DNA from 2 places in the Nonomuraea sp. KM88 genome. Region 1 is predicted to be linked to the other one. Evidence: riboswitches for the same ligand, from Rfam matches in the RefSeq annotation. Region 1 holds a riboswitch; the other holds the start of a gene.
What was found. A riboswitch is a leader RNA that binds a small molecule or an ion and turns the genes downstream of it on or off. The one in region 1 is predicted to bind cyclic di-AMP.

Region 1 (3,375 bases):
TTGAGCGCGAACGAGCTGAACATCCCCGACGTGGCGCCGCTGGTCGAGTCGTAGCTGACCAGGAACAGCGTCGTGAGCAGGAGCGACACCACGAACATCACGACGCCGAACAGGACGCCGTCGACGAGTCGCGCCACCAGACGCTGCCACCACTCCGCCAGCGGGGCGGGAGCCCCCGGCGGCTGCACGCCGACCGGGCCGTAGCCCGGCTGGCCGTAGGGAGCCTGGCCGTAGCCGGCCTGCTGCGGCTGCCCGTAGCCCTGCTGGCCGTACTGCTGGTCGCCGTACTGCTGGCCGTAACCGGGCTGGGCGTAACCGGGCTGGGACTGCTGCGGCTGCCCGTAGCCCTGCTGGCCGTAGCCGGGCTGGGACTGCGGCTGCTGACCGTACTGCTGGTCGTACTGCTGACCCGACTGGGGCTGCTGACCGTACTGCTGGTCGTACTGCTGACCCGACTGGGGCTGCTGACCGTACTGCTGGTCGTACTGCTGACCCGACTGGGGCTGCTGACCGTACTGCTGGTCATACTGCTGACCCGACTGGGGCTGCTGGCCGTAGCCCTGCTGCTGGCCGTACTGCTGGTCGTAGCCGGGCTGTTGCTGCTGCCCGTAACCCTGCTGCTGGCCGTAACCGGGCTGGGACTGCGGCTGCTGGCCGTAGCCCTGCTGCTGACCGTACTGCTGGTCGTAGCCGGGCTGTTGCTGCTGCCCGTAACCCTGCTGCTGGCCGTAACCGGGCTGGGACTGCGGCTGCTGACCGTACTGCTGGTCGTACTGCTGACCCTGCTGGGGTTGCTGGCCGTAGCCCTGCTGCTGGCCGTACTGCTGCTGGCCGTAGTCGGGCTGGGACTGGGGCTGCTGGCCGTACTGGGGTTGCTGGCCGTAGCCCTGCTGCTGGCCGTACTGGGGTTGCTGGCCGTAGCCCTGCTGCTGACCGTACTGGGGTTGCTGGCCATAGCCCTGCTGCTGACCATAGGGGGGCTGTTGCCCGTAGGCGTCGTCCGCCCGGTAGCCGACCACAGTGACGTCGGGGTCGGGCTCGCCGGGGTGGCGGCCCGGAGCCTGCTGGCCGTAGTGGGGAGGCGCAGCGTTCTCGCCGGATTCGTCTTGTGGGTACGGCGGCTGTCCGGTGCTCACCGTGTCACCTCGCTTCGAGTGCGCGCGTGGCACGTGTCAGGACACATGCCTGTGCTGCCCAACGTATCGACATAGGTATCAACAATCACCTTTCCATGTGGTCAAGGTCCGCGTCACCCGACGACAGATGGAGCAGCATGCGGGTGTTGCCCAGGGTGTTCGGCTTGACGTGTTCCAGGTCGAGGAACTCCGCTACACCCTCGTCATACGAGGCCAGCAGCTCGGCGTAGACCTCGGGGGAGACCGGCGTGCCCTGGATGCGGCGAAAACCATGCCTCGCGAAGAAGTCGACCTCAAAAGTAAGACAGAATACACGTTGCAGACCAAGATCTTTGGCCTGCTGGATGAGCGCTGAGACGATCCGGTGACCGACGCCCGCGCCGCGGCATTCGGGATCGACGGCCACCGTGCGGACCTCTGCGAGGTCCTCCCAGAGCACGTGGAGCGCGCCACAGCCGACGATCTGCCCGCCACGCTCGGCCACCCAGAACTCCTGCACGTCTTCGTACAGCGTCACCGTGGCCTTCTTCAGGAGCCGCGAGCCCGCGCCCGCATAGGTGTCGACCAGGCGCCTGACCCCCCGCACGTCCGGCGTGCGCGCACGCCGGACCACCACCGCGGTCTCGGGCACAGTCAGTTCGGCCACCTGCTCCATGGCTCTCCAGAGTACAGATGTCATTACGGCTCGGACCTAACTCACATCTCTCCGCCCATCCTGTTACATCTCGTGGCCGAGCGAGCACGGCGTCGCGCCGGGCGATCGTTCGGGAGTAAGCGCCACATACGGTCACTCCTGCCCGACTGGCACCGAGACCACCTCGTGACCCTTCGGTTGCGAAACCTCTACGGAGTTGGCAGTTCTGGTTGAGCAGGAACCCGGAGTGCATTAGTGTCCAGCGACGATGATCCCCGCGTGTCGCGCGCGGGGGGAAGCACGCTCAATTCCCTCAGGGAAGCCGGGGACCCGCCGGTGGCGACCGCCACCACGGGGTGAATCCGAGTTTTTCGGTAGGGCTGCTCCGGCCCGAACCCGTCAGCTAACCCGGTAGGCGTCTATGAGAGGAGCCTGGTTGGTGAAGCGCACGTTCAACCGTGGGAGGAAGTCGGCGGGCAAGCACGCCCGCCCCCCGGAACGCGCCCTGTCGCGTCACCGCCTCGGTGTGGCGAGTTTCACAGTCGCCGCGCTGCTGTTCTCGGTTCCCACCGTCCCGGCGTCCGCCGACCCCAAGCCCTCGCTCAAAGACCTCGCCACGCGGGTCGAGAAAATGCACGTCGAGATCGAGACGCTGACCGAGCAGTACAACGGGCAGCGGGAGAAGCTGAAGACGGCCAAGAAGGCCGCCGAGGCCGCGCAGAAGACGCTGACGGCCAGCGAGACAGACCTGGCGGCCAAGCGCGCCAAGGCCGTCCTGCTCGCCCAGAACGCCTACATCACGGGCGGTCTGAGCCGTGCGCTGGCGTTCACCTCCTCCGAGGACCCCGGCAACTTCCTCGACCGCGCCGCGACCACGTTCGCGATCGAGCAGCGGCAGGGCGAGGAGCTCAACCAGCTCACCAAGGCCAGGAAGGCCGCCGAGCGCGCCAGGGCGAGCGCCAAGTCGCGCATCAGCGAGGTCGAGAAGATCGTCAAGGACCTCGACGCCAAGCGCGGCAAGATCAGCAAGCTGGTCGCCAAGGTCGAGAGCAACCTGTTCAGGCGGGCGCTGGGCGAGGCCGGTCGTCCCGGCACCCGCGCCACCCGCGTCAACCTGCCGATCGCGGGCACCGGAAAGGCCGCGCAGGCGGCACGGTGGGCGCTCACGCAGCAGCTCAAGCCGTACGTCTGGGGAGCAGAGGGTCCCGGCTCCTACGACTGCTCCGGCCTGGTGATGGCGGCCTACCAGCGGGTGGGCATCTCGCTGCCGCACTACACAGGCAACCAGTGGACGGCCGGGCGGCACATCTCACGCGACGAGATGCGTCCAGGCGACCTGGTGTTCTTCTACAGCGACCTGCACCACGTGGGCATCTATCTGGGCGGCGGCATGATGGTGCACGCCCCTCGGACGGGTGATGTGGTGCGGATCGCGTCGATCGAACGGCGGCCGTTCGCGGGCGCGGTGCGTATCGCCGACTGAGTTCTGCACGTGGAGGCCCAATGAGTGGGCACCAGTGCGCGGGTGCCGCTAGATCAGCTGGCGGCGTGCCGCCCACGCCACGGCCTCGATCGCGGTGGCGACGCCGATGCGGTCGCAGATGC
Region 2 (3,375 bases), on a different contig from region 1:
TCGTGTGCCTGGCCGTGATCGTGCTCCGCTACCGGCAGCCCGGGCTGCACCGCGAGTTCCGCACCCCCGGGATGCCGGTCGTGCCCGCCGTCGGGGTGGTCTTCTCGATCTGGCTGATCACGTTCCTGGACCCGGTGACGTGGCTGCGCTTCGCCGTCTGGTTCCTGATCGGGCTGGTCATCTACTTCGCCTACAGCCGCCGGCACTCCGCCCTGGAACGGTCGCCGGCCGGGACGGGCGAGCGCTGACGCGCCGTCGAGCCGTCCGGCTGGTGTCCTGCTGTGTCGGCGATCACACCGTGAAGGCGTCACGAAGCGAAGGTCGCAGGCGTCAAGAGAGGGACATGACCCTCACAGGCAAGGAACGACCATGCCGAAGACCCGCACCGCTCTCCTGCGCGACCTGCACAAGCCCGGGGACCCGCTGATCCTGCCCAACGTGTGGGACGCGGGCAGCGCCACCGTCGTGGCCGAGGCCGGCTATCCCGCCCTGGCGACCGCCAGCGCGTCCATCGCCGCCCTGCTGGGACGCGACGACCACGAGGGCGCACCCGTCGGCGAGATGTTCGACATCGCCGCCAGGATCATCAGGGCCGTGGACGTGCCGGTGAGCGTCGACGCGGAAGCCGGCTACGGCCTGCCGCCCGGCGAGCTCGTCGAGCGGCTGACCGCCATCGGCGCGGCCGGATTCAACATCGAGGACACCGACCACCGGGCCGGGGGACTGGTCGACGCCGACGCGCAGGCCGCGCGCATCGCCGCCCTCCGCGAGGCGGGCCCCGACCTGGTGATCAACGCGCGGGTCGACGTGTTCCTGACCGGCTCCACCTCGACCGAGGAGGTCGCCGAGCGCGGGCGTCGCTACCTTGAGGCCGGCGCCGACTGCGTCTACCCCATGATGGCCCCGTCGGAAGAGGTGGTCGGCGACCTCGTCAAGGCCGTCCCCGGGCCGGTCAACGTCGCCTGCATGCCCGGCATGGACCTGGGCAGGCTGGCCTCCCTCGGCGTCGCCCGCGTGTCCTTCGGCCCGCTGACGTACCTGACCGCGCTGGAGGCGCTCAAGACGATGGTGGGTCGCATCCGCGCGGGTCAGGACCCGTACGGGTCCTGACCCGCGGCGGGCGGGCGGGATCCTCCGCGGAGGTTCCCGCCCGCCCGAACCCGGTCAGGCGGACGTGCGGCCCAGGGCGCGCAGCTCGTCGGGGGAGAGCGCCGAGACGTTCTGGTCGATGGGGGAGTCGGAGTACTGGTGGATGGTCCAGGTCTTCCAGTCGGCGGGCGGCGTCACCGTGCCCTTCGGCTTGCTGTAGTGGGCCACCCACAGCGGGTACTCGGCCAGGCCCTTGCCGTAGGTGTCGGCGAAGTTCCAGCCGCTGTAGAACATCGGGGTGACCCCGGTCTCGGCCTTCACGTGCGACAGCCACGCCTTGGCCCAGGCGTTGACCTCCTCGACGGACTTGCCGTCGGTGGTCTCCAGGTCCAGCACCAGCAGGTCGCCGGGCTTGGAGGGCTGGGAGTTCACCATGGACAGGAAGTGCTCGGCCTCGGCGATGGGGTCGTTGCCGGGGTGTGCGTAGTGGTACGCCCCGCGCACGATGCCCTTCTTGCCCAGCTCGCTCCAGTGCCTGGCGAAGGCGGCGTCGCGGAAGTCGGTGCCCTCGGTGGCCTTGATGATGCCGAACTGCGCGGGGCTGGCGGCCCAGTCGTGCAGCGGCTGGTGGTTGGACACGTCCTGGCCGTAGGTGAGCGTGCGCTGCTCGGCCGCCTGGGCCGAGCCCGGCTCGACGGGCGACGCGTGCGCGGGCAGGCTCGCGCCCGCGATGGCGGTGGTCCCGGCCAGCAGGGCGCCGGCGGCGGACAGGGTGAGACGTCGCGTGAGTTCGCGCATGGGGGGATCGACTCCTTGCTTCCATGTGCCTACCGGGTTAGCTGACGGGTTCGGGCTTGGAAGTGCCCTACGCGCGCAGCCCTCGGCTGGCGTGCGATTCACCCCGGAAAGGTGGGTCCCCGGCTCCGCGCTGTGCGGATTCGGCCTGTCAACGTCGCGGCAAACGGTTCGGCAAGCGTTCGCCTGTGCCGTATGCCGTAATCCCAAGAAGGTATATAACGCCCCATAAACGCTGCAAGTGGTACAAATCCACAGGCAATGTCGTTTGCCATAGTAAAGCCCTGGATCGCCTCTCTCGCAGGCGTTCCAGGGCTTTGGCAAAGTTTTTCCGGCACCGTACGCGGGTCCCGCCGGAACGGGGCCCGTGATACTCCTGTGACGTGAGCGGGCGGCGTACCGCCTTCCGGCGCCGGGGCTCTCCGCCTACCGTTGCCCGGCGAGCCAGTCGTCGAACGTGGTCGGCGCGATGCGCGCGCCCTCGCCGGGCAGTAGCACGTCGCCCGCCATCGCCGGGCCGAAGATTCCCGACCACGTCGGCACGAGCCGAACCGTACGGCCCCGCGCCTCGTGGGTGCGCCGGGCCATGTCCACCAGGTCCTGCGGCTCGGGGCCCGCGACGTCGGCGTACCGCCCCCGAGGCTCCCCGGTCGCGAGCTCGGCGAGGACGCCGGCCACCTCGGCGGGCGCGATCGGCTGCACGAGCAGCGGCGCGATCGTGGCGACGCCGTCCTGTTCCGTCCAGCCCGCCACCATTTCGGCGAAGTCGTGGAACTGCGTGACCGGCACGATCGTCCACGGCACCGGCCCGGCGGCCACGAGGCGCTCCTGCTCCCGCTTGCCGGCGTAGTGGGCGTTGCCCTCGACGCGATGGATCCCGACGATCGACAGCAGGACGTGGTGGCGCACCCCCGCCCGCTCCTCGGCGGCCAGCAGGTTGCGCGTGGTGGCGCCGAAGAACGCCACCGTCTCCTCCGGGCCGGCCGCCGGCGCGTTGATGGCGTCGACGACCGCCTCCGCACCGGCCAGGGCGTCGTCGAGCCCGTCGCCGGTCGCCAGGTCCACGCCGAGCGAACGGCTGATGCGCACGACCTCGTGGCCGTCGCGTTCAAGGGCCGCGACGGTGAGCGCCCCGATGTTCCCGGTCGCGCCGGCGACAGCGATCCGCATGATGATCCCTTCAATCATGGACTAAACGGATCCATAATAGCTGCGATAGAATCGGGGCGTGAAGCTGCCTGTGAGCACCGAGTGGGTTCTGCACTGCGCGACCACGCTCGCCCAGCTCGAGCCGGGAGCCAGCGCGTCGGCGGCGCAGCTCGCGCTCCACTACGACCTCCCGGCGGCCTACCTCACCAAGCAGCTCAAGGAGCTGGTCAAGGCCGGGCTGCTGGCCGCGTCCACCGGCCCGAGGGGAGGCTTCCGGCTGGCGCGGCCCGCCGCCGAGATCACGCTGCTGCAGATCGTCGAGGCCGTCGACGGCCGGTCCAC

Region 2: another riboswitch for cyclic di-AMP. It lies ahead of ACTWPV_RS44810 (glycoside hydrolase family 25 protein); the one in region 1 lies ahead of ACTWPV_RS25115 (C40 family peptidase).

What each region holds. Positions count from the first base shown of each region.
Region 1 is NZ_JBQQCC010000008.1:320,810-324,184, forward strand. Features, by position in the region: gene ACTWPV_RS25105 (RDD family protein) at 1-1,136, opposite strand, end outside; gene ACTWPV_RS25110 (amino-acid N-acetyltransferase) at 1,222-1,791, opposite strand; cyclic di-AMP (ydaO/yuaA leader) riboswitch at 2,062-2,203, shown strand; gene ACTWPV_RS25115 (C40 family peptidase) at 2,297-3,253, shown strand; gene ACTWPV_RS25120 (LuxR C-terminal-related transcriptional regulator) at 3,302-3,375, opposite strand, start outside.
Region 2 is NZ_JBQQCC010000026.1:86,638-90,012, forward strand. Features, by position in the region: gene ACTWPV_RS44800 (amino acid permease) at 1-248, shown strand, start outside; gene ACTWPV_RS44805 (isocitrate lyase/PEP mutase family protein) at 370-1,110, shown strand; gene ACTWPV_RS44810 (glycoside hydrolase family 25 protein) at 1,165-1,887, opposite strand; cyclic di-AMP (ydaO/yuaA leader) riboswitch at 1,899-2,043, opposite strand; gene ACTWPV_RS44815 (SDR family oxidoreductase) at 2,311-3,054, opposite strand; gene ACTWPV_RS44820 (RrF2 family transcriptional regulator) at 3,113-3,375, shown strand, end outside.